Regions from separate parts of the Aquisalimonas sp. APHAB1-3 genome, predicted to be linked through region 1. Evidence: riboswitches for the same ligand, from Rfam matches in the RefSeq annotation. Region 1 holds a riboswitch; each other region holds the start of a gene.
What was found. A riboswitch is a leader RNA that binds a small molecule or an ion and turns the genes downstream of it on or off. The one in region 1 is predicted to bind cobalamin.
Positions count from the first base shown of each region.

Region 2: it holds a riboswitch for cobalamin, as region 1 does, so the genes downstream of both, ACNSTU_RS08790 (cobalt-precorrin-5B (C(1))-methyltransferase) here and ACNSTU_RS04090 (porin) in region 1, are expected to answer to the same signal.
Region 3: it holds a riboswitch for cobalamin, as region 1 does, so the genes downstream of both, ACNSTU_RS16875 (hypothetical protein) here and ACNSTU_RS04090 (porin) in region 1, are expected to answer to the same signal.
Region 4: it holds a riboswitch for cobalamin, as region 1 does, so the genes downstream of both, ACNSTU_RS15345 (TonB-dependent receptor) here and ACNSTU_RS04090 (porin) in region 1, are expected to answer to the same signal.

Region 1 is NZ_JBLWFT010000001.1:866,001-873,343, reverse strand. Features, by position in the region: gene ACNSTU_RS04105 (GlxA family transcriptional regulator) at 1-836, shown strand, start outside; gene ACNSTU_RS04100 (zinc-dependent alcohol dehydrogenase family protein) at 856-1,869, opposite strand; gene ACNSTU_RS04095 (alpha/beta fold hydrolase) at 1,916-2,848, opposite strand; cobalamin riboswitch at 2,969-3,222, shown strand; gene ACNSTU_RS04090 (porin) at 3,435-4,589, shown strand; gene ACNSTU_RS04085 (cytochrome c) at 4,604-5,188, shown strand; gene ACNSTU_RS04080 (NAD(P)H-dependent flavin oxidoreductase) at 5,363-6,340, shown strand; gene ACNSTU_RS04075 (winged helix-turn-helix transcriptional regulator) at 6,355-7,050, opposite strand; gene ACNSTU_RS04070 (hypothetical protein) at 7,206-7,343, shown strand, end outside.
Region 2 is NZ_JBLWFT010000004.1:118,898-126,240, reverse strand. Features, by position in the region: gene cobG (precorrin-3B synthase) at 1-1,204, opposite strand, end outside; gene ACNSTU_RS08800 (ABC transporter permease) at 1,201-1,974, opposite strand; gene ACNSTU_RS08795 (ABC transporter ATP-binding protein) at 1,971-2,903, opposite strand; gene ACNSTU_RS08790 (cobalt-precorrin-5B (C(1))-methyltransferase) at 2,900-4,003, opposite strand; cobalamin riboswitch at 4,149-4,371, opposite strand; gene ubiG (bifunctional 2-polyprenyl-6-hydroxyphenol methylase/3-demethylubiquinol 3-O-methyltransferase UbiG) at 4,474-5,238, shown strand; gene ACNSTU_RS08780 (SDR family oxidoreductase) at 5,235-6,005, shown strand; gene ACNSTU_RS08775 (hypothetical protein) at 6,007-6,297, opposite strand; gene ACNSTU_RS08770 (MFS transporter) at 6,425-7,343, shown strand, end outside.
Region 3 is NZ_JBLWFT010000020.1:13,605-20,947, forward strand. Features, by position in the region: gene ACNSTU_RS16855 (alpha/beta fold hydrolase) at 1-237, opposite strand, end outside; gene ACNSTU_RS16860 (hypothetical protein) at 234-731, opposite strand; gene zigA (zinc metallochaperone GTPase ZigA) at 859-2,067, shown strand; gene dctP (TRAP transporter substrate-binding protein DctP) at 2,145-3,188, opposite strand; cobalamin riboswitch at 3,391-3,520, shown strand; gene ACNSTU_RS16875 (hypothetical protein) at 3,654-4,073, shown strand; gene ACNSTU_RS16880 (zinc-dependent alcohol dehydrogenase family protein) at 4,121-5,107, opposite strand; gene ACNSTU_RS16885 (PHA/PHB synthase family protein) at 5,211-6,965, opposite strand; gene ACNSTU_RS16890 (universal stress protein) at 7,130-7,343, shown strand, end outside.
Region 4 is NZ_JBLWFT010000013.1:78,853-86,195, reverse strand. Features, by position in the region: gene ACNSTU_RS15360 (hypothetical protein) at 160-477, opposite strand; gene ACNSTU_RS15355 (CPBP family intramembrane glutamic endopeptidase) at 630-1,526, opposite strand; gene ACNSTU_RS15350 (PepSY domain-containing protein) at 1,541-2,983, opposite strand; gene ACNSTU_RS15345 (TonB-dependent receptor) at 2,983-5,124, opposite strand; cobalamin riboswitch at 5,304-5,539, opposite strand; gene ubiD (4-hydroxy-3-polyprenylbenzoate decarboxylase) at 5,702-7,168, shown strand.

The sequences.
Region 1 (7,343 bases):
GTCTGGGGATGATGATCGAACCCGACTGTGCGCTGGCCGACGTGGCGTCCACTGACTGCGTCGTGGTCTGCGACATGTATCAGCCAGTGCATGAGCCGCCCCATGGACGCTACGGCGCCGAGATCGAGTGGCTCAGACGCATCCATGCCGACGGTGCACTTCTCACGTCGGTGTGTTCCGGCTCGCTGATTCTCGCAGAAGCGGGTTTACTGGACGGCCGCGAGGCGGCCGGCCACTGGTGCTATCGGGAGCTGATCCGCCGTCATTATCCCCGCGTGAGGCTCCGCGATGATCTGGTGCTCTGTCTTTCCGAAGAAGGCGAGCGCATCGTTACAGCCGGCGCGGTCAGTGCCTGGCAGGAACTGGCCATGTACCTGATTGCACGGTTCGCGGGCCGTGAACAGGCGCTGCAGACAGCCAAGGTGTTTCTGTTCACCGAGCACGCGGAGGGACAGCTGCCCTATGCGGTGACCGTGGTGCAGCCGCAAACAGCTGATGCGGTGATCGCCGACAGCCAGGCATGGATCGCCGACAACCTGGACTGCGCAAACCCGGTGACCTGCATGAGCGAGCGCGCAGGGCTCAAACCGCGGACCTTCGCACGACGGTTTCGGGCGGCGACCGGTTATCGGCCCATGGCCTACGTTCACGCCCTGCGCATCGAGGACGCCAAGCGGCAACTGGAGGCCGCCACATTGCCCGTGGATGAGGTCGGGCATGCGGTGGGTTACGAAGACCCAACGTCCTTCCGCCGTCTTTTTCGGCGCAAGACCGGTATGACGCCCTCGGCGTATCGACGCAAGTTCAGCCGCCTTGCGGCGCCCGGAGGTGTCTGAAAAGACCCCATGACGCCGTTTACGCGGCGGGCGGAACCAGTACGGCGGCTCCCGTCAGGCGGCCCTCGCGGAGGTCGGCCAGGGCCTCGTTTGCGCGTTCCAGCGGGTACGTGGTGATCTCGGTGCGGATGGGGACCTCCGGCGCCAGCGCCAGGAACTCGGTGCCGTCCTGGCGGGTGAGGTTGGCGACCGAGTGGATGCTGCGCTCCTCCCAGAGCAGCCGGTACGGGAACGACGGGATGTCCGACATGTGAATGCCGCCACTCACGACCCGACCACCCGGTCGGACGTGCTCCAGGGCGCGCGGTACCAGGCTGCCGATGGGCGCGAAGAGGATGGCCGCATCCAGCCGCTCCGGCGGCTCGTCGTCCGAGCCGCCCGCCCAGGTCGCGCCCAGCCGGCGCGCGAATCCTTGCGCCTGCTCGTCACCGGGGCGGGTGAACGCATAGATCTGCTGGCCGCGCGACACCGCCAGTTGCGCCAGGATGTGTGCCGCCGCGCCAAAGCCATAGATACCAAGGCGCCGTGGCTCCGCGCCGCCGGCGATACGCCAGGAGCGGTAGCCGATGAGTCCGGCGCACAACAGTGGTGCGGCATCGGCGGGTGCGTAGCCGGAGACAGGGAAGCAGTAGCGGGCATCGGCCACCGTGTACTCGGCGTAACCGCCGTCCAGGGTGTAGCCGGTGAATCGCGCGTTGCCACAGAGGTTCTCCCGCCCCGCTGTACAGGCCTCGCACTTGCCGCAGGTCCAGCCCAGCCAGGGCACTCCGACCTGGTCGCCGGGGCTGAAGGCAGTGACCCCGTCGCCTGTGTCGGTCACTTCGCCGACGATCTCGTGGCCCGGGATGACGGGCAGGCGGGGATCAGGCAGTTCACCATCGACCACGTGAAGATCCGTGCGGCAGACGCCGCAGGCAAGGACGCGCAACTGCACCTGGCCTGGTCCTGGTTCAGGCACCGGGACGTGCTCCTGACGGAGCGGGTCTCCCGCCGAGTGGAGGCGCATGGCCTGCATGGTCTGATGGCGCGTCATGAACCGTATCCAGAGGTTCGCACAGCGTTTTCAGATTAGCAGAGATTCACGGGGCCGGCGCTGATGCCCGGACCGGTTCGGTGGTTGGGTCCAGCAGCGGCAGCAGTTGGCCGGCCCAGATCGAGTCGCGGTAGCGCTCTCGGGACCAGCCCAGATGGCCGACCTTGTCCTCGCCAATGTCCGACGGCCGGATCGCGACCATCCGCACCGGTGCGTTGGGGTAGAACGCGTGCATGGCCTGGATGCCCTTGCGCGACATCATTTCGTCGTCCGTGAACGTGAGCGCGGTGATTGGCACGCGCAGGCGGTCGAACTGGTCGGCCATCGCCTTGCCTTCGGCGCCGACGGCGTAATCGGGGTGCAGGCACCAGCGCCGCCACTGACGCATCACGCCGCCGGGCAGGTCCCCGACAATGCCGAGCCGGTTGCCGGGGAAGTAGCCCAGGGCGGCCAGGGTCACGGGTGCGATTCCATACCACAGCGCCAGCACGCGGCGGCGGGTCGGCGTGGCGTTCCAACGCCAGTAGCCGCTGCCGCAGGCAATGGTGACGGCCTGGTCCAGGCGGTTGGCGCTGGGGATCATGCCCAGGATCTGACCGCCCACGCTGTGGCCGAGCCATGTCAGCGGAGTGCCGGGATAGCGGGCGAGGGCGAACTGCACCGCAGCCTCGCAGTCCTCGGTGGCCCAGTCCGTGACCTGGACGTTGCAGTCGCGCAGGCGGCCGGTCAGGGAGGCGCCGATGCCGAAGTAGTCGAAGGTGATGGCGGTCAGGCCGTGCTCGCAGAGGAAGCGGGCGAAGCGCTCGTAGGCGCGTTGGCTCACACCCATGGCTCCGGCGATGATCACCACCGCGCGCGGTGTCTCCGCCTCGAACACCCGCAGCGCAACAGTGTGGCCGCGGGGCGTGCGGAGGGTGATCGTGGTGGGGCCGTCGGCATCCTGCGTTTCATCGCGGACGTGGTAGAGGGGCTGATCCATGATTCGGTCCGTTTGCTTGGCTACCGTGACCGACTATAGGCCGTCAGGAATTCGCCCGCAATAGATTGGGAAAGAAATCTTGTCATTTGTGTTGGTTTGACCCTCCCACCCCGGTTCGATACCGTCTACCGCTTCTGAGGTGCTTCGGCCGCCAGCCTGGTGGCCGGGGATAATCGGGAAGCCGGTGCGTCGCCATACAGGCGCGACAAGTCCGGCGCTGCTCCCGCAACGGTAAGCGGTTTCATGCCGTCCACCCGGCGCTTGCTCCCGGCAGGCGCCACCCACTGGGCTTCACGGGCCCGGGAAGGGCGTGGATGTGCTGGCAGGTTCTGCCGCCGCAAGCCCGGAGACCGGCCTCGGATGTGTACCGAACGCGCCACGGGAGTTGGGCGGTTCGGGTGAGGTCGTTCCGGCCCGTTCGCCGCGTCTGGAATTGCATTGCCCGACCACTTGCCTGTGGGCCATACGGCCTGTCCAGCCACGGCTGGGTCTCCCTGCGCTTACAACAAGATCGATTCCAACAAAGCCAGTGAGGGCCATGATGCGCGAGAAGAATTCACGACCGGCGTATGCCGGGTGGCCGGCCATGACCGGATTATCCAGTAATGAACTGCCGCGCCGCAGGCGGTCGACCGCCACCGTGAGCGGTGCCGTCGTGTCCGCCATGCTCGCCTGCGGCGTGACCGCGGCCGGCGCCGGGGAGATTCCCCTGGGCAGTGATGGCGACGCCGGCAGCCTGAGCTTCGGCGGGTTGCTGCAGCCGCGTCTGGAGTACGATCGGCGCGACGACGGTGATCATCGAGCGGAGACCTCGCTGCGTCGCGCGTGGCTGGATATCCGGGGCGAACTCCCCGGTTACGGCCTCACGTTCCGCATGCAGACGGACGTGGGCGGCAGCGCCTCCGTGCGCGACCTGTGGCTGCAGTATGCCCTCGGTGAGAGCTGGGGGCTGCGCATGGGGCAGTACACCGCGCCGTTTGCCCTGTCGCGGTCCGTTGGCGGGCCCAATCGCACCTTCACCGAGATCGGTGTGGCGGCCAACAACTTCCAGATTCCCCAAGGGCGGGACACCGGGGTGGGGCTGCTGGGCAGTGCCGCAGACGGACGCTGGGAGGCCAGCGTTAACGTCTTCGATGGTCGCGGTCGTCTGGACAGGCGTGGCGATGACCGACCCTCCACGGACGGCGGTCTCGTGACCACCCGGGCCGCGTTTGCGCCGGTGGGCGCCGTGCCGTCGCACACGTCCACCCTGGGCAATACCCGTCAGCCCGCGGCGCTGTCCTTCGGGGTGGGCGGCATGGCCGCCGCCGACAACCACCTGCGTGACTGGACGCTGGATAGTGACGTCGACACCGAGGATCAGCGCGCCGACTGGGCCACGGGCACCGTCGACGTCGCCGCCAGCCTCGGCCCGGTCACCGGGACGGCCGCCGCGTTCCAGCGCCGCGTCAGCCCGGACGAGGGCAACGGCTACGACGACCAGGGCTGGGAGGCGGAACTGGCGATGGCGCTGCCCGTCGTGGATCAGGAAATCGCGTTGCGCCGTTCGGTGCTGCGGCGGGACGTCAACGACGACCGGCCGGATGCGCCGGAGCGCGGCGGTCAGCGGGAATGGTCCGCCGGCTGGACGGCCTTCCACGATCGCCATGCCTGGAAGACGCAGGTGTTCGCGATCCGCACCCGGGGCGGCGACCAGCCCTCGGACTGGCAGGCCCACGTCCAGCACCAGGTGCATTTCTGACAGGGAGAGCCGACATGACAACAGCACAACGCACACCGCTGGTCCCGCGGCTCGCCGTATCGATTCTGTTCGCCGCCACGCCGGCGCTGCTGGCCGATGGGCACTCCGTGAGCGATCCGGAGGAAGTGGAGATCCGCATGCCCGGCCCCTGGGGGGATTACAGCGAGGCCATGGAGGACCCGGACGCCGTGGATGCCGATGCCGCCTACGTGGGCCACCGCCGCCACCGTATGCAGCTGCTCTCGGGCTACTACCGCTCCCTGGAGATGGCGCTGCGCTATGACGCCCCCGTGGATCCGGAGACCATCGCCAGGCTGGCCGAGGGCCTGGAGCGCCACGCTCAGGATATCCCCGCGCTGTTCGACCGGGAGACGCCCACCGGGGAGGACGAACCCGGCGCATTGGCGCGTATCTGGGAGGAGCAGGAGCAGTTCCAGGAGCACGTGGACAACTTCGCCGCACAGACGCGCGATCTGCAGCGGGCAATGCCCCAGTCCCCGGCCGATGAGAACGACGCCTGGGAGCCGCGTGCTACGGAAGTGCTGAACGGCGTGCGGCACCAGTGTCTTGCCTGCCATGACACCTTCCGCCGTCGCTGAAACATGCATGAGTTGAATGCGATTGAATAGAAACCATGCATTTGTCGTGGCGATGTCCGGCGCCTAGGCTGCTACCATCTCCCGTTGCGCGCAGCGACGCGCGCGACGCTCCGGTCGCACCATTCAGTGCCGGCAGCCCGTGGGCTCGTGCCGGAAAACCGCGTTAGAGGACTTATGAAGACAAAGATCACCGAACTGTTTGGCATTCAGCACCCGATCATCCAGGGCGGCATGCACCACGTCGGCTACGCGGAACTCGCCGCGGCGGTCTCCAACGCGGGCGGCCTGGGCATCATCACGGCGCTGACCCAGCCCAGCCCCGAGGCGCTGGCCGAGGAGATCCGCCGCTGCCGCGAGATGACCGACAAGCCCTTCGGTGTGAACGTGACGTTTCTGCCGTCCGTGAACACCCCGGATTATCCCGGCTACATCAAGGCCATCATCGATGGTGGCGTCAAAGTGGTGGAGACGGCGGGCAACAACCCGCAGCAGGTGCTGCCGGCGCTGCAGGAAGCCGGCGTTAAGGTCATTCACAAGTGCACCTCCGTGCGGCACGCCCTGAAGGCCGAGTCCATCGGCTGCGACGCGGCAAGCGTTGACGGCTTCGAGTGCGGCGGCCATCCGGGCGAAGACGATGTGCCGAACTTCATCCTGCTGCCGCGTGCGGCCGAGGAGCTCACGATCCCGTTCGTGGCCTCCGGCGGCATGGCCAATGGCCGGTCGCTGACGGCGGCGCTGGCCATGGGCGCCGAGGGCATGAACATGGGCACGCGCTTCATCGCCACCAAGGAAGCGCCGGTGCACGACAACGTCAAACAGGCCATCGTTGCCGCCAGCGAGCTGGACACGCGACTGGTCATGCGGCCGCTGCGCAACACCGAGCGTGTGCTCACCAACGACGCCGTAGAGCGGCTGCTGGAGAAGGAGAAACGCCTGGGTGCCGACCTCAAGTTCGAGGACATCATTGATGAGGTCGCCGGCGTCTATCCACGCATCATGAAAGAGGGCGAGATGGAAGCCGGCGCATGGTCCTGTGGCATGGTTGCCGGGCTGATTCATGACATCCCCACGGTGAAGGAGCTCATCGACCGCACCATGGCCGAGTCCGAGGACCTGATCCGCCAGCGTCTGGCGGGCATGCTCAGCGATTGAGGCCGTCCGCGCACTCAGTGTGCCGTCAAGCGGGATTGCTTCATTGCCTCCTCGGCGATGACCGACAGCATGAGCCAGCGGGAGATACTGCGTTCCAGGTTGATGCGACCGTGGGCGCGGATCTCGCCGCTCTCCATCGCGGGCAGCAGCGCGCGCTGCCCGATCCAGACACGCCCCATGACCCGCACGGTGCTGGCAATGTAGAGGTCTACTTCGAAGCCGGGGTCTGACTGGCACAGGTCCACATCGTCATCCTCGATCAACAGCCACCACCGGGACATCTCCCGGGGCGCATCGCTGTAATCGAACTGGAGCACGGTCCGGCCAGGTGGCAGGCTGGCGGTGTCGATGCGCCGCCGCATGTCCCACATCAACACGCCCGCGTCCCAGTCGGGCCCGTCCGGTGCGCTCTCCACCCACTGCCGCCCCCACAGCCCCATGGCGATGATGATCGGCGCCAGGGACTCGCCGCGCTCGGTGAGCCGGTAGGCCCCGCGACCATCGTGGACGATCACGCCGGCACGCATGAGCTCCCGCAGACGCTGAGCGAGGAGTGGGCGCGACATGAGCGGCACACCCCGGTGGATCTCGTTGAAGCCGGATGAGCCGCTGATGAACTCCCGCATGATCAGCGGCGTCCAGCGCGTGGCAAGAATCTCCGACGCCTTGGCGACGGGACAGAACTGCCCGTAACCCTGTTGCGTGGACATGGTCATCCCTCCTCTTTAGCAGTGCATGTTCAGTCTGCATGCGCGCCGGCATCGCCGTCCGGTTCAGTTTCTGAACTGGCGGGGCGCGGGCGGTTTCCTGATGCTGGCTCTGTGGCGCGCCCAAGCGTCCGGAGCATCGATCAAGGAGGTATGCCATGAACATAGCAGCACATCCCGAGACTGGCGCGATCCGCCCCCACAACGCCGGCCCGTCGGCGGTCTGGTCCAGTGGCGGCGCGGCATATGACGAGATCAGCCGCGGCATCCTCGATGCCATCGAACACACCATCAAC
Region 2 (7,343 bases), on a different contig from region 1:
CTGACAGCGTCAGGGCGTAGCGCTCTCCGTCCGCCACCAGCATGGCGGCCGCCCGCACCGGCGCACCGCAGCCCTTGCCACAGCCGGAGACGTGCAGCCGCTCGCCGGCAGCCAGCAGTGTCGGCATGGCCGCCTCCAGAGCCAGGGCATCGTTCCGGGTCGCGGTGGTACCGGACGCACAGCCTGGCGCGCCGACGCAGGCACCGAGCCCGAGGCGGGCATCGGCCGGTTCGGTGATGGCACCCAATGCAGCCAGGGGCTCCAGCGCGGCGGCGCTGACCCCCGCGAGCAGAACACTGCGCCAGGGCGTCAGCCGCAGCGTGGGTGTGCCGCTTGCCGCCGCGTGCAGCTCCGCCACCACTGCCAGCTGCCGCAGCTGCGCTGCATTGAGCGCACCGAACGGGAACGCTGCGTGTACCCAGACCCCGTGCGGCGCAACTCCCGGTGCCGGAGGCCCCACCGCGGGCACGGGCACCGTGCCGGCGGGCTCGGCCAGCTCAGCCAGCGCATCCTGGAACGGCGCGGCGCCGCGCTCGGCCAGGGCCGCAGCCATCCGCCGCGGCGGGTTGTCGTCCAGCAGTCGCGCCAGCACGCGCCGGGCCGCAACGGCGGCCTGCTCCGGAGCAACCCGTCCCAGCGGCACCGCGTCCGCCGCTCGGCCGCCAATGCTCAGCAGATAGCGCACGCCACCGTGATCACAGGTCACGGCGTCCAGGCGCAGGTCGGCATGGACACCGGCGATCCCCGCCGCGCCACCCCCATCCACGACCACGCCGGTCTTGGCCGGCAGGCGGTGAAGTGCGGTGTCGGCGGCAATGGCATCGGCCACGGCCCGCGCCACCGGCGTGATATCCGCGACGGCATCCGGGTCCAGGTCGGTCGCGGGGGCGGACAGCACGTTGCGTACCGCCTCACGGTCGGGGTCACTGTCGGCGACGCCGGCCGCCACGAGGGCGGTTTGGGCGCCCATCAGGGTTGCGGGGCGCACCCCACGCAGCTGCAGGTTGCCACGGACGGTGAGTTCCAGTGCGCGATTGCCGTGTTCCTCGGCCACCTGCGCCACGGCGCCCACCTGCGCTGGCGTCCAGCCACCGATGGGATGGCGCAGGCGCAGCAGCAGCCCGTCGCCACTGGCCATGGGCGCGGCCACCCCCGGGCATACACCGCGCACGGCGCCGTTATGGTTGGCGCGCGCCCCACTCATGGTTTCACCCGTGTGCCCCGGGCCACCAGCGTCAGGGCCACGGTGCCAACGATGGCGGTGGCCACACCGAGCATGGCAAACGTGGCCCACCAGGGCACCGCACTGGTGCCGAGCAGGCCGTGGCGGAAGCCCTCGATCAGGTAGTACATGGGGTTGGCCAGTGACAGGCTCTGCCACGGCTCGTCCAGGCGGCTGACGGGATAGAACAGCCCGCCCAGGTAGATCAGCGGTGTCAGCACGAAGGTGGTGACCACTGAGGTGTGGTCAAAGGTGCGTGCATAGATGCCGTTGATGAGCCCGGCGAAGGAGAACAGCAGCGCGGCGAGCACCGCCATGCCGGCAATGGCCGCCGGGTGGTGGAACTGCAGCCCGGTCAGTGGCAGCGCCAGCGCGGCCACCAGCAGCCCCACCAGCAGTCCGCGCAGTACGCCGCCGGTGACGAAACCGGCAACGATCAGCCACGGTGGCATGGGCGCCACCAGGACCTCCTCAATGTGACGCTGAAGCTTGGCGCCGAAAACCGCCAGGGTCACGTTGCTGTAGGCGTTGGTGACCACTGCCAGCATCACCAGACCGGGCATCAGGAACTCCGTGTAGCCCACGCCGCCGAAGGTGCCGATCTCCCGCCCCACGAGCTGGCCAAGCACCACGAGAAACAGGGCCGCGTTCACCACCGAAGGCAACAGTGTCTGGATCCAGGTGCGCACAACGCGGCGAAGCTGCTTCACGACCATGCCGCGATAGGCATTCCAGTAGAGCGCCGCTGTCATGCCGGTGCCTCCTGCCGTCCGCGCAGGCGCTCCAGGAACAGCTGCTCCAGCCGATTGCTCTTGTTACGCAGACTGGTCACCTGCACCCCCGCTTCGGTGAGCGACGCGAACAGGGTGTTGAGATGCCGGCCTCTGGGCACGTCCACCTCCAGGGTGCGCGCATCCACGGCGCGGACCGTGACGCCATCGAGACGGAGCGGTTCCGGGCAATCGACGGCCAGATCCAGTACCAGGGTGTCGTGGTCCATCCCCTGCAACAGGGCTCCGGGGCCGCCGCGGGCGATGAGGCGACCGTCGTCGATGAAGGCGAGATCGTCGCAAAGCTGCTCCGCCTCCTCCAGGTAGTGTGTGGTCAGCAGCACCGTGGTGCCGGCGGCGTTCAGCCGCTGCAGCACGGCCCAGAGGTCGTGGCGAGCCGCAACATCCACACCGGCGGTGGGCTCGTCCAGCACCAGCAGCCGCGGCTCGTGCGCCAGGGCACGGGCGATCATGAGCCGCCGCTTGAGGCCGCCGGACAGCCCCCAGGCGGTCTGCCGTGCGCGATCGGCCAGCCCCATCAGGGACAGGACGGCATCGGTGCGCTGCCGTGCGCGGCGCGGCGACAACCCGTAGTAGGCCGCCTGGGTGGCGACGATCTCGGCCACCGGTTCAAAGCTGTTGAAGTTCACCTCCTGGGGGACCAGGCCGATGAGCCGCCGCGCGGCAACCGGCTCCCGTGCCAGATCGTGGCCGAACACGCGCACCGTGCCCTGTTCCAGCCGCACCAGCGAGGTCAGCAGGCCGATCAGCGTGGTCTTGCCGGCCCCGTTGGGGCCGAGCAGGCCAAAGAAACAGCCAGCATCCACCGTGAGATCCACGCCCGCGAGACCGGTGCGACCGCTGGCGTAGTGTTTGGTCAGGCCTTCCAGCGCGATTGCCGGCGCGCTCATGCCGCCACCCCCGTGGTCGCCGTACCCACCAGACGACCGCCCCGATCCACCGCGCAGACGTCCAGCATGACGGCATCGGGCAGCGTGCGCCGGGCCTGATCATAGGCGCGGGCACAGATGCGGTCCGCCAGGGGAATCCCTGCGCTCTGGCACAGGGACAGGGCCTCGATGCTGGTATTGCAGGCGGTCATGCGCATGCGCAGGTGGGTATCGGCGCCCAGAGCGGCCGCTTCGCCGGCGAGGCGGTCAAGGTCGATGGCGCACTTGCGGCTGTGGGTATCGGCGTGGCCGGCGGCGAACTTGCTGAGCTTGCCGAAGCCGCCGGCCAGGGTGACCCGTGGCACCGGATGGCGTTTGATGTACTTGAGCACGCCACCGATCAGGTCGCCCATCTCGATCAGCGCCATGTCACCAAGGCGGTAGCGGGCACGAGCCATGGCCTCGCTGGAGCCACCGGTACAGCAGGCGATGTGGGTGATGCCGTTGGCGCGGGCCACGTCGATGGACTGGTGAATGGAGGCGATATAGGCAGCGCACGAGAACGGTCGCACGATTCCGGTGGTGCCCAGGATCGACAGCCCGCCCTGAATGCCGAGACGTCCGTTCATGGTGCGCTCGGCGATGCGCTCGCCATTGTCGACACCCACGAAGACCGAGAATCCGCCCCGGTAATCGAGGGCGGCGGCACACTCGAGGAGATGATCGGTCATCATGCGCCGGGGCACCGGGTTGATGGCCGGCTCGCCCACCGCGACGGGCAGACCGGAGCGGGTGACAACCCCCACGCCAGCGCCGGCATGGAACGTGAGCCCCGCCTCCCTGCGCGGCTCGGCATGCGCCCACACCCGGGCTCCGTGGGTGGCATCGGGATCATCCCCCCCGTCCTTGATGACCCCCGCCTCCGCGCCATCCCCGGTGCGCCGGAGATCATTCAGGACCAGCTCGACGCGCTTGCCCTTGGGCAGGACGACTGTCTGGCGCTCGCCCACGTGATCCCCCAGCGCCAGACGGGCGGCCGCGGTCGCCGCGGCCGTCGCGCACACCCCGGTGGTGAGACCGGTGCGCAAGGGACCGCCGCCGTCACGGCTTTCCGGGCGCATGGAGGGCGCGCCGGTGGCTGATTGTGGCTGCTGCGTGTCGGTCACGTCTCGCGGTCCCTCGTCAGATGATCGCGCGACGGGTGCAGAGGCTGGGTGGGTACCGATCAGCGGGACAGGTGTTCACCACCCGGTTCCGCCGCACCCCGCGGCACCAGGGAATTCAGGCCGGTCTCCGGGCTGGTGGTGTAGGGTCCTTCCCCGGCGGATCGCCTTCCCGACGCACCCGTGCGGGCGTCGTCAGTGGCCTGTGATCCGGTCGTCACCACTTACCGTTGCGGGGGCAGCGCCGGCCTTGCACGCGACGCGTGCGCACCGGCTTCCCGATTATCCCCAATTGCACGCGGGGCACCTGAAGCTGGCTGTACCTTATGGGACCCCCTTGGGGTGGTCAACCGGAGACAAATGAACTGAATTGATACAGACTCTATGCAACACCTAACCATCATCAATGAGCCTACGGGTAGGATGACATGACCGGGAACGACGCACAGGACCGGACGGTGGATCCGGACGAACTGGCGCGCTATCGCGCGCTGGCGGCGATGTGGTGGCAGTCCGATGGCAAGCTGTGGCCCCTCCATGTGCTGAACACGCTGCGAACCGGCTACATCCGTGACCGGCTGGCGGAGCAGTATGATCGTGACCCGGCCGAGCCGGCACCACTCGCCGGTCTGCGCATGCTCGACATCGGCTGCGGCGGCGGGCTGCTCAGCGAGGCCATGGCCAGGCTCGGGGCCACGGTTCACGGGGTGGACGTGTCCGACAGCAACATCCGGGTCGCCCGCCTGCACGCCCGCGAACAGGGTCTGGACATCACGTACGAGACTGCCACGGCCGAGGCGCTGGCCGGGCGCGGCGCCCGCTACGACGTGGTGCTGAACATGGAGGTGGTAGAGCACGTGGCCGACCTGCCGGCGTTCATGGCCGCCGTGAACCGTCTGGTGGCGCCGGGCGGCCACACCTTCGTGGCCACCATCAACCGCAATGCGATCTCCTTTGTCGTGGCCATCGTGGGCGCGGAGTACATCTTCCGGCTGCTTCCAAAAGGCACGCACCAGTGGTCCCGGTTTCCCACCCCCGCCGAAATCGAGACACTCATGGAACGGGACGGCATCACGACGATTCAGCGTACCGGCGTCAAGGTCAATCCATTGACGCGGCGCATGTGGCTGTCACCCTCGGAGAGCGTCAACTACATGCTGCTGGCCAGGCGCCAAGGAGAGGGGGAGACATGAGTGACGAGCCACAGCCCGTCGCCCTGGTAACGGGAGGGGCCCAGGGCATCGGCCTTGGCGTGTCGCGCAAACTGCTGTCGTCGGGGTGGCGCGTGTCGGTCATCGATCTGGACGGCGAGGCGCTGGCGGCACTGGACGATGAGTGCCGGGACGACCAGCGGCTGTTCACGGTGCAGGCGGACGTCGCCGACGAGGCGGCCGTGGAAAGCGCCGTGGATGCCACGCTGGTGCACTATGGCCAACTCGACGGTCTGGTGAACAACGCCGGTGTCGCCGACCCGCTGAGCGGACCGGTTGAGGCGCTGGCCCTGAAGGACTGGCAGCGCTGGCTGGACGTCAACCTGACCGGCACCTTCCTGTTCAGCAAGCACTGCACGCCGCACCTGGCGGCGCGCCGGGGTGCCATCGTCAACATCGCCTCCACCCGGGCGCTGCAGTCTGAGCCCGACAGCGAGGCCTATGCCGCGAGCAAGGGGGGTGTGCTGGCGCTCACCCACGCGCTGGCGGTGAGCCTGTCCGGACGGGTTCGCGTCAACGCCGTCAGCCCGGGATGGATTGCGGTTGAGGATCACCGCAAGCCGGGCCTGCGCGAACCCTCGACCCTCACGGCAGCCGACCACGCCCAGCACCCCGCCGGTCGCGTGGGCCGCCCGGAGGACGTCGCGAACCTCTGCACCTTCCTGCTATCGAGCGCAGCCGGGTTCATCACCGGCGAGAACATGGTCGTCGACGGCGGCATGACACGGCGGATGCAATACGCGGACTAGTTCACCGGCCCTCGGTCCTGTGCCCCGACTCCGAGGCGTCGGCCTCGGGGCGCGCTTCGATGATGCGCGCCTGGCGGCCGTCCACATCCACATCCAGCCGATAGACGCCGGGCTGCAGCACCTCGGCATCCAGCACGGATTCGGCAACCTCCTGCTCAGCGTCCGGAAGGGGCTCTCCGTCCGCGGTCTCGAAGCGGACATCGTCCGCGGCCATTACCGCCACGGCGAGCGATAACCCCGCTGCTGCCACCACCAATGGGCCCAGGCCGGGCCTCGGTCGACCTGCTCTCATTTCACGCTCCTTCCGGATAAGGCACATCAGGACCTGCCATCAATAGCCCACTGACCGCTCCCGTGTCCGCGCGTTCAGATTTCCTGATATGGTCGGCTCACCAATAACAACGAAGAGGCCGCCTGCCGTGGACACCACTACCCGCCCCAACGCCGTGCTTACCGTACTGTGCGGCGCGTTCACGGGACTGGTCGTGATCGTCTTCGCCCGCCTGGCCTTTGGCGTGCTGCTGCCGCCCATGCGTGCCGACCTGGGGCTCACCTACCAGCAGGCAGGCACGCTCGGCACGGTCACCGCGCTGGGTTACCTGCTGTTCGTGCTCGCTGGCGGCGCCGCCGCCGCTCGCTGGGGGCCGCGCCGGGCCGTGGTGTTCGGCCTGATCACGGTGGGGATCGGTTTTGCGGGGCTCAGCGTTGCCACGGCCTACCCGGCATTGCTCGCACTCAAGGCGCTGCTCGGCTTTGGCACCGCCTTCAGTTTCGCCCCCATGGTCTCACTGCTGGCCGCATGGTATCCGGCGAAGCGCGGCTTCGTCATCGGCTGCATGTCGGCGGGCATCGGCGTTGGGACACTGCTGATCGGCTTTCTGGTGCCCTGGCTGCAGACACTCTTCGGCGACGCCGCCTGGCGGGTGAGCTGGGGGCTGTTCGCGGCGGCGGCCGCCGCCGTGGCCACCCTGGTCATCATCGTGGTGCGGGATCCACCGGGGTCACGCATCGCGGCCGGGGAACGGCCGCCCTCCGCGGAGAAGTGGCTGATCTACCGCCACCCGCGCATGCTCATCGTCGGCAGCGTCTACGGGCTGATCGGACTGACCTACATCGTGCAGGCGGTCTTCATGGTCAGCTTCGTGGTGGAATCGGGCCACCCGGAACGGACCGCCGGCCAGCTGCTCGCGATGATGGGGCTGCTGTCGGTGGCCGCAGGGCCCGCCTGGGGCATGCTCTCGGACCACTGGGGCCGCGGCAACGCGCTGCTGACGGCCATGGTCCTGGTGACCATCGCCACCATGCTGCCGCTCATCGACCAGACCCTGCTCATGTTCT
Region 3 (7,343 bases), on a different contig from region 1:
GCCGTGATCACTGTTGCCGTGCCCCTGGACGTCCGACAGGAACAGGTCGTAATCCCGGGCCAGGCGGCTCAGCATCGCCTCGTACACCAGGCCACACATCCCGTTCCCGTGGATGAAGTGGATGACAGGGCGGCCGCTGGGGGGCGAATGCCAGCCACGCACGGCGAAGCCGTCCCCCGTGTGGTGCTCCCACGGCACGAGCTGATCCCGCAGCGACGGTGATCCACTGCCGGTCATGCGTCAGCCTCCCCCGGCGCGGAGGCGAGCCCGTACTCCTCGACGCCGAACCGCTCCTCGTCGCGGCGCAGACCGAGCCAGACGGTGTCGTCGCACTCCTGCAGGACCTCTTCCACCGCGTCAGCGGGCAACCACAGCACCTGCGCTTCCACGCCGGCGGCGCGCTCCACGGTGGTCCGCCAGTCTGCATCGCGGCCGGGGTCACACCCGGGCGCGAACAGGGCGCCGACATCGCCTTCGCGCAGCCCGTTGCTCACCAGACAGAGGCCGTGGCCGACCTGCAGATGCAGCCCCGCGGGGATCGCGTCCAGCGCGATGTGCTCCAGCGGCGGCAAGGCACCGGAGGGTGGCTTTGGTGCCCCCGTGATGCGGTAACGGTTCTCGAGCATCTGATCCGGGGTGGGATGATGCCGATCGCTTGCCAGAGCGTGGTCGAGCAGCGCGCGCACATGCGCCTGTTCGAACGGCAGCCAGGTCCAGTCAGTGGTGGTCATGATGTGGTTCTGCATCTCGCCGGGGTTCGGATCGGGAGTCTAACAGGACACCCGACTCCAGTGGTCACTCCGGTTATGTTATATGATAACATTCCAGATTCTTTCATCACCTTCAGGGAGGACCCCCATGGAACGCCTGCCCGTTACCGTTTTGTCCGGCTTTCTGGGCGCCGGCAAGACGTCGCTGCTCAACCATGTGCTGCATGCGCCTCATGGCAAACGCATCGCCGTGATCGTCAACGACATGTCCGAGGTGAACATCGACGCCAGCCTGGTGCGCGGCGATCGGCCGCACCTGGAGCGCGCCGACGAAAAGCTGGTGGAGATGAGCAACGGCTGCATCTGCTGCACCCTGCGCGAGGATCTGCTGGTGGAGATCAACCGCCTTGCCGCCGAACAGCGATTCGACTACCTGCTGATCGAGTCCACGGGCATCTCGGAGCCGCTGCCAGTGGCGGAAACATTCACGTTCCGTGACGAGAACGGGCGCAGCCTCTCGGACATGGCCCGCCTGGACACCATGGTCACGGTGATCGATGCCGCCAATTTCCTGCGGGACTACGCGTCCCAGGATCAGCTGGGCGACCGCGGCGAACAGGCGGGCGATGACGATGAACGCACGGTGGTGGACCTGCTGGTCGACCAGGTGGAGTTCTGTGATGTGCTGGTCGTGAACAAGACCGACCGGGTCACCCGCAGCGAACGTGAGCGCCTCACCGGCATTCTCCGGAGTCTCAATCCGCGCGCCCGCATCGTGGACTGCCAGTACGGCCAGGTTGCCCTGGACGCCGTTCTCGACACGGGCCTGTTCGACTTCGAGCAGGCGGCGCGCGCCCCCGGCTGGCTAATGGAGCTGCGCGGCGAGCACACGCCGGAGACCGAGGAATACGGCATCAGCAGCTTCGTCTACCGCGCACGGCGCCCGTTTCATCCGCGTCGCTTCTGGGATCTGATCCATTCCGAATGGCCCGGAGTGATCCGCTCGAAGGGCCACTTCTGGCTGGCCTCGCGGCACGATCTGGTGGGCAACTGGTCCCAGGCCGGCCCGGCCGCCGAGCACGGTGCAGCCGGGGTTTGGTGGGCGGCAGCGCCGGAAGGCGCCTGGCCCGACGATCCGGAAGCCACCGCATTCATCCGCGAACGCTGGCAGGAACCCCATGGGGACCGCCAGCAGGAGCTGGTGCTGATCGGCATCGACATGGATCGCGACGCGCTGACGGCCCGGCTCGACGCCTGCCTGCTCACGGATTCGGAGCTGGCGGGCGGCCCGCAGGCCTGGCGGCGCATGGAGGACCCGTTCCCGGCCTGGGGCCTCACAGAGCCGGAACCCGCCTGAAGGCTGCGACTACCTGCCATCCGGGGACGACACCCCCGGAGTGGCAGGTTCCGGCCTGCTTCAGGGAGCGGACCGCCTCAATCCTCGTCGAGGTGGCCAAGATCCTGAAGGAACTCGCGCAGCATGGCCACGGCTTCCGCCGCCTCGTCACTCTCGGCGGCGACATTGTCCCAGTGGGCCTCGGAGGTCTCTACCAGACGCTCGTGGACATCATCCGGCAAGGGGTTCAGCTCCACCCCGTCCTCGGCAAGCACGCGCTGCTTGGTCATCTCCTCGTGATAGATGTACTCGTTGGTGCGCTCCCAGTAGTGCTCCTCCAGAGTATCCATGAGAATGGCATGGATGTCTTCGGGGAGCGCCTCTACGGCCTCCTCGTTAAATATGAACGTGTCGTCGCTGATGCTGAGCGGCGGCTCCACGTGATAGGGCGCGACCTCGTAGAGGCTCATGCTGTCGGCACCCTGGTACGCTCCCCAGTGTCCGCCATCCACTACACCGGTGGAGAGGGCCTGATAAAGCTCTTCGCCGGGCACGTACTGGGCCGCGGCTCCTGCCTCCGAGAGCACGGTCTCACTGAGCCCCGACGTGGCGATGCGCGCACCCTCGAAATCCTCCATGGACTCGATGGGCTCGCTGAGCACGATCTCCTGGGTGAGCATCTTGTCCGGGTGGTAGAAAACACCGTACTCGGACGCCTCCTCGCGGATCATCTCCTCGAATCCCAGGTGGCGATAGAAGTACACCGCTTCCCAAACCTCCTGGAATGAGAACGGCAGCCCAGCGGCAACGCTGGCCAGGGACAGGCGGTCCTGGAGGAAAAACGGCGACGTGGTCCCCATCTCGACGATGCCACGCTCGACGGCCGCCCAGATCTCGTCGGTGCCGAACAGCTGCCCGGCTTCGTAGAGTTCCAGTTCCAGCCGGCCGTCGGTGCGCTCGTAGAGCTGATCCCGCAGTTTCTCGAGACTGGCTTCGTAGGAGGTACTGGCACTGGGCCAGTGCGACTGAACACGCCAGGTGATGGTCTCGTCGTCGGCTGTCGCCCCGGCATGCGGCAACGCCAGGCCAAGGCCGATCATCACGCTCACGCTCCACTTTCCCATGGCTACTGTACTGCTCATGTTTCTCCTCCCCGGGGTTGCCCCCCCTGTTATGGCTCTTGCAGGCCGGCCCTGCGGGTTGACCTGCTTTCGACCGTAGAGATGGCCCATCGGAGGGGTCAATCATCAAACCCATGAAATCGTCTCATCGCCCACCATGCACGCAGTGCATGAATGTGTTCCGGCCGCTATTGCACGGATCCACACCAACCTATATCTTGGGCCCGTCTTCAAAAGAACCACCACATCGTGATGGTTCAGCGGGGAACACCGGTGAGAGTCCGGGGCTGTCGCGCAACGGTATGGCGGATGCATTCGCCGAGCCCGAATACCGCGGAAGACGTTTACGGGAGCCTCGCGCCAAGGTTCTCCGGCAACGGTGCACACCACCTCCGGATACCCGCGAAGGCTTCTCCAGCCGCGATGCCCGCCCGGCCACCCGGCGCGTCGGCATCACACAATCAGGGATGTTCGGAGGAGCCCGACATGCAGACGATTACACCCCATTACGCAACAGCCACCCCTGCGTTCGACGGACACCACGCACTGGTTCTGCGGACCCGTCTCGATCCACTGCTGCGCCGGGTTCTTCACGGGCTGGGCGCCCGTGTCGAGCCGCTGGAGTGGCGCGGATTCATCGGCCCGGCCGTGGACCGCATCGGCGGACCTGCGGCGCACAACGCACCGGACCACCTGGACGCGGACGGTGCGGAAGCACTGATCGAACTGCTGCAGCGCATGGAATCCCGTGGCGGCGCCCCGCGCTGGGTGCACCACATGCTGAACAGCTATCGCGCCGGGGCACTGCTGGAGCGCGACGGCACGCTGGAACTCGGGGATTCAACCACGCCGTCCTGGCTGCTGGGGGAGGTGCTGCGACTGCCAGGGCGCCAGCGCGTGGCGTGAACGGTCAGTCAACGGGGCGCGGCGCAATCCGCCCCGCCCCGGACGGATCAGACCGCGGGCGTGACCAGCACCTTGCCAGTCCGCTCACCGGAGGCGGCCTCGGCCACGGCCGCCTTGATGTCGGCGACGTCGAAGCGGGCGTGGACGCGGGCCGAAAGCTGCCCGGAGGCAATCATGCCGGCCAATTCCCCGTAGAGCCCCTGCTGCTGTTCGCGTGTGGCGTGCTGGAACCAGCGGGCAAGCCAGAAGCCCTTCACGCTCAGGTTGCGGAATACCAGGTGCCGCGGCGCCACCATGCAGGGATCGCCGCTCATCATGCCGTAATTGACCAGGGTTGCATCGTCGCTGAGGGCCGATGCCAGATGGTCCGTGGCCGATCCACCCACGGCGTCGATCCCCAATCGCACCGGGGCATGGCCGCTGGCCTCGGCAACACGCTCGGCCAGGTCCGGCCCATCCACCAGGACGATCTCGGCACCCTGCTCCTGCAATGGTGTCACCGCCGATGCGCGCCGCACCACGTTGACCGTCTTCAGGCCACGGAGCTTCGCCAGGGTAATCAGGTAGCCACCGACACCGGAGTTGGCGGCGTTCTGGATCAGCCACTCTCCCGGCTGCAAATCCACGAACTCACTCATGAGCAGTGACGCGGTGGGTGGATTGACGGTCATCATCGCCAGCTGTTCCGGGTCGGCGTCGTCGGGCAGCGGTACCAGCTTGCGGGCCGGTGCCAGCACGTGGGTTGCCCAAGAACCACAGCCGACCGGCAGCAGCACGGTCTGCCCCCTGCTGAAGCCGTCCACGCCCTCTCCGCACTGGACCACCCGCCCGACGCCCTCGTTGCCGCCCACCGCCGGCAGAGGTGGCAGCATGCCGTACTCGCCGGTGAGCGTGAGCACGTCGGACGGATTGATCGGCGCCGCGACCACCTCCATGAGCACTTCGCCGGCACCGGGGGTGGGGGTCTCCCGTTCCACCGCGTCGATGACGTCCTGGGGCACCGGACCGCGGTGTTCGTAGATCGCCTGCAGCATCACCATACTCCTTGCTCGTGTACATGGGCTGAATACGCCGGCGTATGGTACACCCCGGGCGCGCTTCCACGCTCCCGGGTTCGAACACGGATTCGAGCGCAGCCTATTTCAGAAACACGTACTGCCCAGGCGCGTCTTCCATGGGGACGATGCCCTGACCGGGCGCCCCGAGCTCCGGCGGTTTGCGCCGGTTGCCGGAACGCGCCCGCAGCCACTCCCGCCACTCGGGCCACCAGGACCCGTCCTGCACCGGCACCTGCTGCACGAATGCGTCGGCGTGCATGAGCAGCTCGTCCGGCTGATGGGTGTTGACCCGGTACCGGCGTCGCGGGTGCTGCGGCGGGCTCACGATCCCGGCGTTATGCCCGCCGTTGGTCAGCAGGAACGTCACCGGGCTCCGGGCCAACCGATTGATCTTGTAGACGGACGTCCACGGTGCCACGTGGTCCCGCTCAGTGCCCACCACGAAGAACGGTGCGCCCACGTCGGCCAGGTGGACGACTTCCCCGTCCACCTCGAACAGGCCGTCGGCGAACTCGTTATCCAGATACAACCGTTGCAAGTACTCGCTGTGCATCCCATAAGGCATGCGGGTGGCATCCGCATTCCAGGCCATGAGGTCATTCATGGGCATGCGCTCGCCGCGCAGATACTGATTTATGGACGCAGACCACACCAGGTCCTGTGAGCGCAGCAGCTGGAATGCACCGGTCATCTGTTTGCCGTCCAGATGACCGGTTTCCCACATGATGTCATCCAGGAAAGTGACCTGGCTGTCGTCGATGAAAAGCCCCAGCTCCCCCGGCTCCCGGAAGTCCGCCTGGGCGGCGAACAGGGTGAGCGTGGCCAGCCGCTCATCCCGCTGGCGGGCCATGGCCGCAGCGGCAATCATCAGCAGCGTGCCGCCCAGGCAATACCCCACGCCATGCACGCGCTGGCCAGGCACAACCGCACTGATGGCATCCAGCGCCGCCATCAAACCAAGTCGCCGGTAATCGTCAAAGCTGAGATCGCGGTCGGCGGCATCCGGGTTCTTCCAGGAGATGGCGAAGACCGTGTACCCCTCCTCCACCAGGTAGCGAATCAGCGAGTTCTCAGGGCTGAGGTCGAGAATGTAGTACTTCATGATCCACGCCGGCACCACCAGAATGGGCTCCGGATGGACAGTCTTCGTCCCAGGCTCGTACTGGATCAGTTCCATGAGCCGGTTCCGGTAAATCACTTTCCCGGGCGTCACGGCCACGTTATCGCCCGGCTGATACGTCTCCGCTCCTGCCGGTGGCGCACCGCTCAGTGCACGCTGGAAGTCCTCGCGCAGGTGCTCGGCCCCTCGCAGCAGATTCGCACCGCCCTCCTCCATCGTCTGCCGCAGCAGCTCCGGGTTGGAGAACAGGTAATTGCTTGGCGAGAACACGTCCAGGATCTGCCGGCCAACGAAATTGACCACCTCCTCGTGGTGGGGCGTGACACCGCGCACCCCGGTGGTGGCGTTGTGCCACCACTGCTGGGTGAGCAGAAACGACTGATGGATGATATTGAACGGCCACTGCTGCCATTCGGGCGCGTCGAAACGGTGATCATTTGGAAGGGGGTCGATGCAGGGCACCGCGCCGCCACGCTGGCTTTGGCTGGCGTAGAGCGCCAGCCGCGACGCCTTGCGCAGGACCTTGTCCACCAGCTGCGACTGCTTGCCCGGTGCACTGGCCAGGTGCAGTGCCCAGTCCAGGTAGGCCAGCTGCAAAGCGGCCGGCGAAAGCCCCATGGTGGCGCGGCCGATGGCCGCTCGCACCAGACGATCGATCGGGGGAGGCGCATCGGGCGGATTGATGTCCTGAGTCGGTACGGTACTTCTGGGCATGCTTCCTCCCGGCACGGGGCAACGGAGTGACGCCCTCCATTGAACACCCTCCCCGCTGCCAGTCAGTTGATCCGGATCAAGACCAACGCCTCGCGCGCGGCGCACAGTATGAACAGTCGCCCGGATTTTCACCGGCCGCATCATCGCACCCAGGAGGACCCGACATGACAGCCGCTGACATCATTGTCCCCGTGGAGAGGACGCCGCGCTCCCTCCGCGCCATCGCCCCCGCAAGAGCACTGGCGGCACAGACCGGCCGCGGTGTTCACCTGCTGACCGTGATTCCCACCGAGTCGTCCAGCGAGGACCGACGTCGCGAGCTTGCCCGGGAAGCGCAGGACCACGGCATCGAACCAAGCCGGATCTCCGTCATCAAGG
Region 4 (7,343 bases), on a different contig from region 1:
TATCTGACCGCTCAAAGCACATCTCAACTTCGGCGAACGCAAGCCAGTAGTCACCGTTACTGCATTTGGTCGACGGCCACGACTCGGCCGGTGGTGTAGCCTGTGCGAGGGGATGGATTGCCAGCGCGCAGAGTACAAGAAGCGTCCGGACTGTCCTTGTCACAGGATCCCCCTCCCTGCCATATCAAGCTTACGGTCCCACTTATAGATCACCGCCCTAGCACAGGTGAGGGATTGGCTCGCTCTCAGGCGATCTATCGTGCTCCTCGCGAAATTCCGAGCGATCCAGGAGATGGTGGCTCGTCCGCCAGTTGGCCGGGGGATCCAGGAAAAGGCGTCTGAACAGCCGCGTATTTCCTCGAGCATCTTGCCCAAAACCCGGGCAACCTGCTCATTGACCTCGCCGGAATACCTCTTGTGGATTCCTGCGCCTTTGTACAAAGCGTTGATGACATCAACGACGGCTTCTTTGCCCATTAGTCTCTCCTTCCATAGAGGGGGGATCATCCTTGGCGGGCCCTTCTGGCACCGCTCAATGCAGAAATTACCCAAAAGAGCGGTGGTTGCCAACAAGGCTTTTCGGAGCCAACCCCAAGCCTCGCTGGCTTCGTCTGTACTCGTAGGATGTTTCACCCAGTAATCAACGGCGCCGCATTCAGTGCCACCAGCGGCGGCCCGATCCACAGCAGTGGCCCCCAGCGAACGGGGCCGCCGCTGTGGCGGCCGGGCCAGTGGCCGATGCGCAGTGCCAGCGCCAGGAGGGCCGCGCCCAGGAGCAGGGCCGAACCGCCGGCCTGCAGGAGGGCGGCGGTGTCCGCTGCGGCGTCTGTGGTCTCGGCCGGGGCCACGTCCATGGACGCCGCCAGAAGAAACAGCCCGAACGTGGCGCCGTTGTGCAGCGCGTGGATGATCACGCCCGTCCATACACTGCCGGTGAGCCACACGGCCACGCCCAGGAGCACGCCGAAGGCGACATAGACGGGTACCAGTTGCGGCAGGCCGTGCAGCCATGCGAACACGGTGGCGGAGATGGCGATGGCGGCGGGCACGCCCCAGCGCCGGCCCACCTGGTATTGCAAGCGCCCGCGCACCAGCAGCTCTTCGATGAGCGGGGCGGCGAGGAGGAGCAGGATCAGCAGCATCCAGAGGCCGCCGGGCTCGCCCATGACCCCTTCCAGCACCGGCACCCACACCTGCTCCGGCTCCGCGAGGGCCGTGTACAGGGCGATGCTGCCATAGTTGAGCACGGGGATGGCGATCAGCAGCAGGATGAATCCGCCGGCGCTGGCGCGAGGTGGGCCGAGGCGGTAGATCGACCAGCGTTCGGCGAATCCCTTCTCCCACGGGCGCAGCAGCGCGGCGATGAACACCACCAGCGCCAGGGCCATGAGCGCGGGCCGCCCGGCTGCCGGCAGGCCGTCCAGGCGCAGCGGCCACTGGGTGAACAGCGAGCCCGCCACGGCCAGCAGGGCGCACCAGAGCGTCAGGGTCAGCGGCTCCACGTGCCGCCAGGGAATCGCCCGCATGGACTGGTCTCACCTCAGTGTCGTCGTTTCACCCGGACGCGGCCCACAAGCCGCTTCCACCCGATCACCGCGCCGGTCAGGCTGAACGCCAGCCCTGCCAGGGACAGGCCCAGCACCACCACGTCCCACAGCGGCCGGCGCTCCCACAGCACCGGGAAGTCCAGGCTGTGGAGGCCATTGTACAGCCAGCGCCGCCAGCGTCCGCTGTGGTCGATGCGCGACTCTATAGTGGCTGTCTCCGGGTTGATGTAGAGGGTGGTGCCGGCGGCGTCGTCGTAGCGCAGGCGAAGCACGGGCAGCGGCCGGTCGTTGCGGCGGGCATAGTAGTAGTGGTCGTAGTCCGTGAGCCGGGTGGCCTCGGTGATACTGCCCTCGTTGACCAGCTCTTCGGCGCGGGCGATCAGGGTGTCGGCGTCCGGCTCGAAGGGGCTGCCGTCCGCCTGGCGCACGTGGCTGGTATGGGCGCCGTGGAGGTGGACGAGCGCGGCACCGGCCTGGCGATCCCATTCCAGCTCACGCACGCCATAGGGCGCTGCCGCGAGCAGCGCGGCCGGTGAGACGGCAGCCTCGGTGATCAGGGGGCCGTCCGCCCATGCGTCGGTCTGTCCTGCATCCGGGGCCGGTGGGGTGAACACGCGCCCCGGGTTCATGGAGAGCAGGCCGCTCAACATGAAGGTGAACACGAACACCACGCAGGCGATGCCGAGAATGTGGTGCCAGCGGTGCCATCCCTGGTAGGGCGTCATGCGGCCGCCCTTGTAGCGCCGCCGGACCCGCAGCCGCCAAAAGCCCACCACGGTGCCGGAGAGGATCAGGGCGATGGCGGGCACGGACAGCCAGATCACCACCTGCCGCCACAGCTCGGGGTGCTGGCGGAGCTGCCACGGGTAGATCCAGTGCACCACGGCACCCACCCAGTTCCAGCCCCGCTCGAAGCGCGTGGTGGCCTGTACCACCTCGCCAGTGCTCGACGACAGGTAAAGCCAGGAGCCGGCATCGTCCTCCATGCGGGCTCGCACCAGGGGCCGATGGGCGTTGAAGCGGCCGGAGACCGTCCACTGATCCACTTCCACCGGCTCCAGGGCCACCGCCTCGGCGCCCGCATGGCGGCGGGCAGCGCCGGCGAGCTCCATGGCATCCAGGGTCAGGGGCTCGCCGGTGGCGGCATCGACGCTTTGCCATTCACCGCCCTGTCGGAAGTGATACGCCGGCCGGCCGGGCGCGGCGTTGAGGCGCAGGGCGTCCACGTCGCCGTAGCGTTCCATCACGGCTGCGGGCGGAGCCAGCCCGGCGTCGGCCTCCAGGGTGGGCAACCCGGCCAGGCGGGCCTCGTCGTCCAGCGACGGGTAGCCCACGTACATGAGCACGATGCCGGAGGCGAACCACATGGCGATGAGCAGGCACAGGGCGATGCCCAGATACCGGTGCCAGAGGTAGATCTGCCGCTTGAACGCCATCAGAAGTGCGTGCTCAGGGTGAGATCGACACTGCGGGACTCACCCAGCAGCCACTGGCTGCCATTGAACGAACTCCAGGTGACGTGCTGCTCGTCGGTGAGGTTGCGGCCGCGCAGGGTCACCTCAGCGGAGCGGAACTGCCACGTGGCGGCGGCGCCCAACAGCGTGTACGACGGCACGTCCACCGTGTTGGCGTCATCCCCCTGGCGCGGGCCGACGTAGCGCAGATCGGTCTGCAGGGTGAGACGGTCGGTGGCGTACCAGTGGGCGCGCAGGTTGGCCAGCCGCTCGGGCACGTTCGGGGGCGTGTTGCCGTCGAAACGCTCGTCCCCACTCTGATAGTCCGCGTACTCGGCGTTCAGCACGGTGCCGTCGGCCTCGAACTTCCAGCGATCCCAGGGGCGCACGGCCATGGTCAGCTCCAGCCCCTGGGACTCCTGACGGCCGATCTGGCGGTTCTCGTCGGGGTTCTCCGGATCCTGAACACTGAGGTTGCGCTTGGCAATGTCGTAGGCAGTCAGGGTCCACTCCAGGCGGTCGTTCCAGGCGCGGTGCCGCAACCCCACCTCGGCGGCCCGGGAGCGCTCGAGCCGCTGGCTCTCCCGTGCCGGGGAGTGGGTGACCGGGGTGCTGACCGGTTTGGCGCCGGTGGCGTACTGGGCGTAGGCGGTCCAGCCGGCCGGTAGCTCCCAGACTGCCCCCAGTCGCCCCGTGGTAGGGGTATAGCGCTCGCGGTCACTGGTGCCTTCCCGGAGATCGCGGCCGTGCAGGCGGATCTGTTCGGTGCGCAGGCCGCCGATGAGATGCAGCCCGCCGCCAACGCTCAGGCGGTTTTCGCCGAACAGGGCAATGCGGTCGTTGTCGGTGCGGACGCTTGGCTGCATCGGTGTGTCGGAAAAGGAGGAATAGAGGCCCGGGTCGGGATTGTCGACGTCGACGGTGTCGTCGCCCACGTAGGGCGAGTCGTTCACATGGCGGAACTGGGTGCGGCTGATGTCGGTGCCGACGGTCACCCGATGCGGCAACCCGAAGAGTGTGTGATCGTGAACGGCCTCCAGGCGGTTACCGATCAGGTCCTGCTCGTGGACGATCCCGATCGGCACGCTGCGCTCGATCACGTCCTCCTCGGGGTCGTAGCTGTAGCTCTCCACGTTTTTCCAGGTGCGCTCGCCGGTGTGGCCGTAGGTGCGGTTGCGCAAGCGCAGGCGCTCTGTGGCCGCGAACTCGGTATCGAACCGCAGCCAGTAGCCCTCCATGGTCATCTCCGCGTCGGCGACATTGTAGTTGTTGCCCACGGTGCGGTCGTCGATGCCGCCATCGATCACGGGGGTGCCGAAATAGGGCTCGGTGTCGTCCCATTCCGCCTGGGCCGATACGGTAAAGCGCAAGCGGTCGCTGGCGTCATAGCGCAGACTGCCGGCAAGGCTGTCGTGGCGGGTGCCGGAGCGGTCGATGTCGCCATCGGACGTGAGGCGGCTGGCGTCCACCCGGTAGGAGAGCCCGTCCAGATCAGTAGGCCCACCGGCGCCGGCGGCAACCCAGGTGCGCCCGAACGAGCCGGCGGAGAGCAGCAGATCACCCTCGTGCTGCTCCGGGTTCGGCTGGCGCGGCACGTAGTTGATCGCACCGGCGATGGCGCCCTCCCCGTGGAGCACGGAAGCAGGGCCGCGCAGGACCTCGACGCGGTCGTAGAGCCAGACGTTGTCGGTGCTGGCGGACATGCCGGGTTCGCGGATGCCGTCGTGGAGCACGACGATGTCGCCACCCGTGAAACCGCGGCTTGAGAACGACCCCGGCGAGCCGGGTGGTTCACCGGCGGTAAACCCCGGAGCCGCTTCCACCGCCTCGCGGCTGGTGCGCACGCCGCGCTGCCGTTGGGTGTCGCTGTCGATGACCGTGGCGCTGGCGGGGAGCTCTTCCAGGGTGAGCCCGAGGCGGCTGCCCGTGCTCGTGGGCTGGTCCAGGGCCAGCGGGCCTGACGGCGCGGTAGTCTCCGGCGTCACTGTGAGCGGTGCCAGCGACTGGTGGCCGCCGGCGTGGGCCAGAGGGGTGGCCGTGAGCAGCGCGGCTGCCACCAACCCGTGACGCATCCGTACGCCGGATGCACGTTGCTGCGTATCAAGAGGGGATACCCTATCCATCTGCTCTCTCCTTGGCTGCAGGGAATCCCGGTGTTTTCAGGGAGGACAGCAAGGCATGCGCCGACCACGTCCCGTGTGACGGGCTGGCAGCCTTCTCGGACGACCAGTTGCGGTTCAGGACATACTTCGCCGGAGGCACCCCACGTACCACCAGGACAAGGCCCGGCGATCACAGGGAACGCCGGGGCTGACTCTCGGGCCGGTCTCCGGACTCGCGTGTGGATGCCGCAGCATCCGAGCGGACCGCCTTCCCGTGGCTTCAGCCACAGTGGCGGGGATGGTCCGCTGCAACACGCTCACCGTTGCGGGGGCAGTCCCGGACTTGGCACGGGGCGCGTTGCCCATGCCTCACCGGGTTCCCGTTTCACCTTCCCGGCCGGAACGGCCTGAAGGCACCCGAGAGCGAAACGGCAAAGCTACTGCCCCGTACTGACAGGGTCAACCGGTCCAGAAACCGTATAAGCAATGTTATAACATTGCTGTCAATGCTCCATCCCATCCAGCCCCGGTTGTGTGCGATGATCCCCGCACACAACCGCACGTACACCAGCCAACGGGAGCGTCAGCCATGGCCAGCCTGCAGTACCGGGATCTGCGCGATTTCATGGACCGCCTGGAGCGCGACGGGGAGCTCAAGCGCATCTCCGCGCCGGTGGACCCGAATCTGGAGATGACCGAGATCTGCGACCGCACCCTGCGCAAGGGCGGGCCGGCGCTGTTGTTCGAGAACCCCGTGGGGTCGGACATCCCCGTGCTGGGCAACCTGTTCGGCACGCCATATCGCGTGGCGCTGGGCATGGGCGCGGACGGCACCGAAGCCCTGCGCGAAATCGGCAAGCTGCTGGCCTTTCTCAAGGAGCCCGACCCGCCCAAGGGCATGAAGGACGCCTGGAAGCAGCTCCCCATCTTCAAGCAGGTGCTGAACATGGGGCCGAAGACGGTGCGGCGGCCGGAGTGCCAGGAGCACGTGATCGAGGGCGACGATGTCGACCTCTCCCGCCTGCCCATCTGGACCTGCTGGCCCGGCGACGCCGGCCCGCTGATCACCTGGGCGCTGGTGGTCACCCGTGGCCCGCACAAGGAGCGGCAGAACCTGGGCATCTACCGCCAGCAGGTGATCGGCCGCAACCGGGTGATCATGCGCTGGCTCGGCCACCGGGGCGGCGCGCTGGATTTCCAGGAATGGCAGCAGGAACACCCCGGCGAGCCGTTCCCCATTGCCGTGGCCCTGGGCGCGGACCCGGCGACGATCCTGGGCGCCGTCACCCCCGTGCCGGACACCCTCTCCGAATACGCCTTCGCGGGGCTGCTCCGCGGCAGCAAGACCGAGCTGGGCAAGTGCATCGGCTCCGACCTGCAGGTGCCCGCTTCGGCGGAGATCGTGCTTGAAGGCCACATTTACCCGGACGATTGGGCGGATGAAGGCCCGTTCGGCGATCACACCGGCTACTACAACGAGGTGGACCGCTTCCCGGTATTCACCATCGAGCGCATCACCCACCGCAGCAACCCGGTCTATCACAGCACCTACACGGGCCGGCCGCCGGATGAGCCGGCGGTGCTCGGGGTGGCACTGAACGAGGTGTTCGTGCCGATCCTGCAGAAACAGTTCCCGGAGATCGTGGATTTCTACCTGCCGCCGGAAGGCTGCTCCTATCGCATGGCGGTGGTGACCATGAAGAAGCAGTACCCGGGCCACGCCAAGCGCGTGATGCTGGGGGTGTGGTCGTTCCTGCGGCAGTTCATGTACACCAAGTTCGTCATTGTCACGGATGACGACGTCAACGCCCGGGACTGGAACGACGTGATCTGGGCCATGACCACGCGCATGGACCCGCAGCGCGACAGCACCTTCATCGACAACTCGCCCATCGACTACCTGGACTTCGCCTCGCCGGTCTCCGGGCTCGGCTCGAAGATCGGCTTCGACGCCACCAACAAGTGGAAGGGCGAGACCGACCGGGAATGGGGCCGGCCCATCACCATGGACCCGGAGATCAAGCGCCGGGTGGACGAGCGCTGGGACGAGCTGGGTATCGACTGACGGCAAGCCTATACTTGCCGCAGGCTCGTGCCTGCTCTGCTAGGCCGGGCACGCGGCAGGGAACTCACGGGGTGTTACAGGCGTCGGAATATTAGCCGGCACCGGGTGCCTGGTGCCGGCTGACCGTTTGCGCTCATGCCGCATTGCGTCACAATGATGGGGCGAGGCAGGGAAA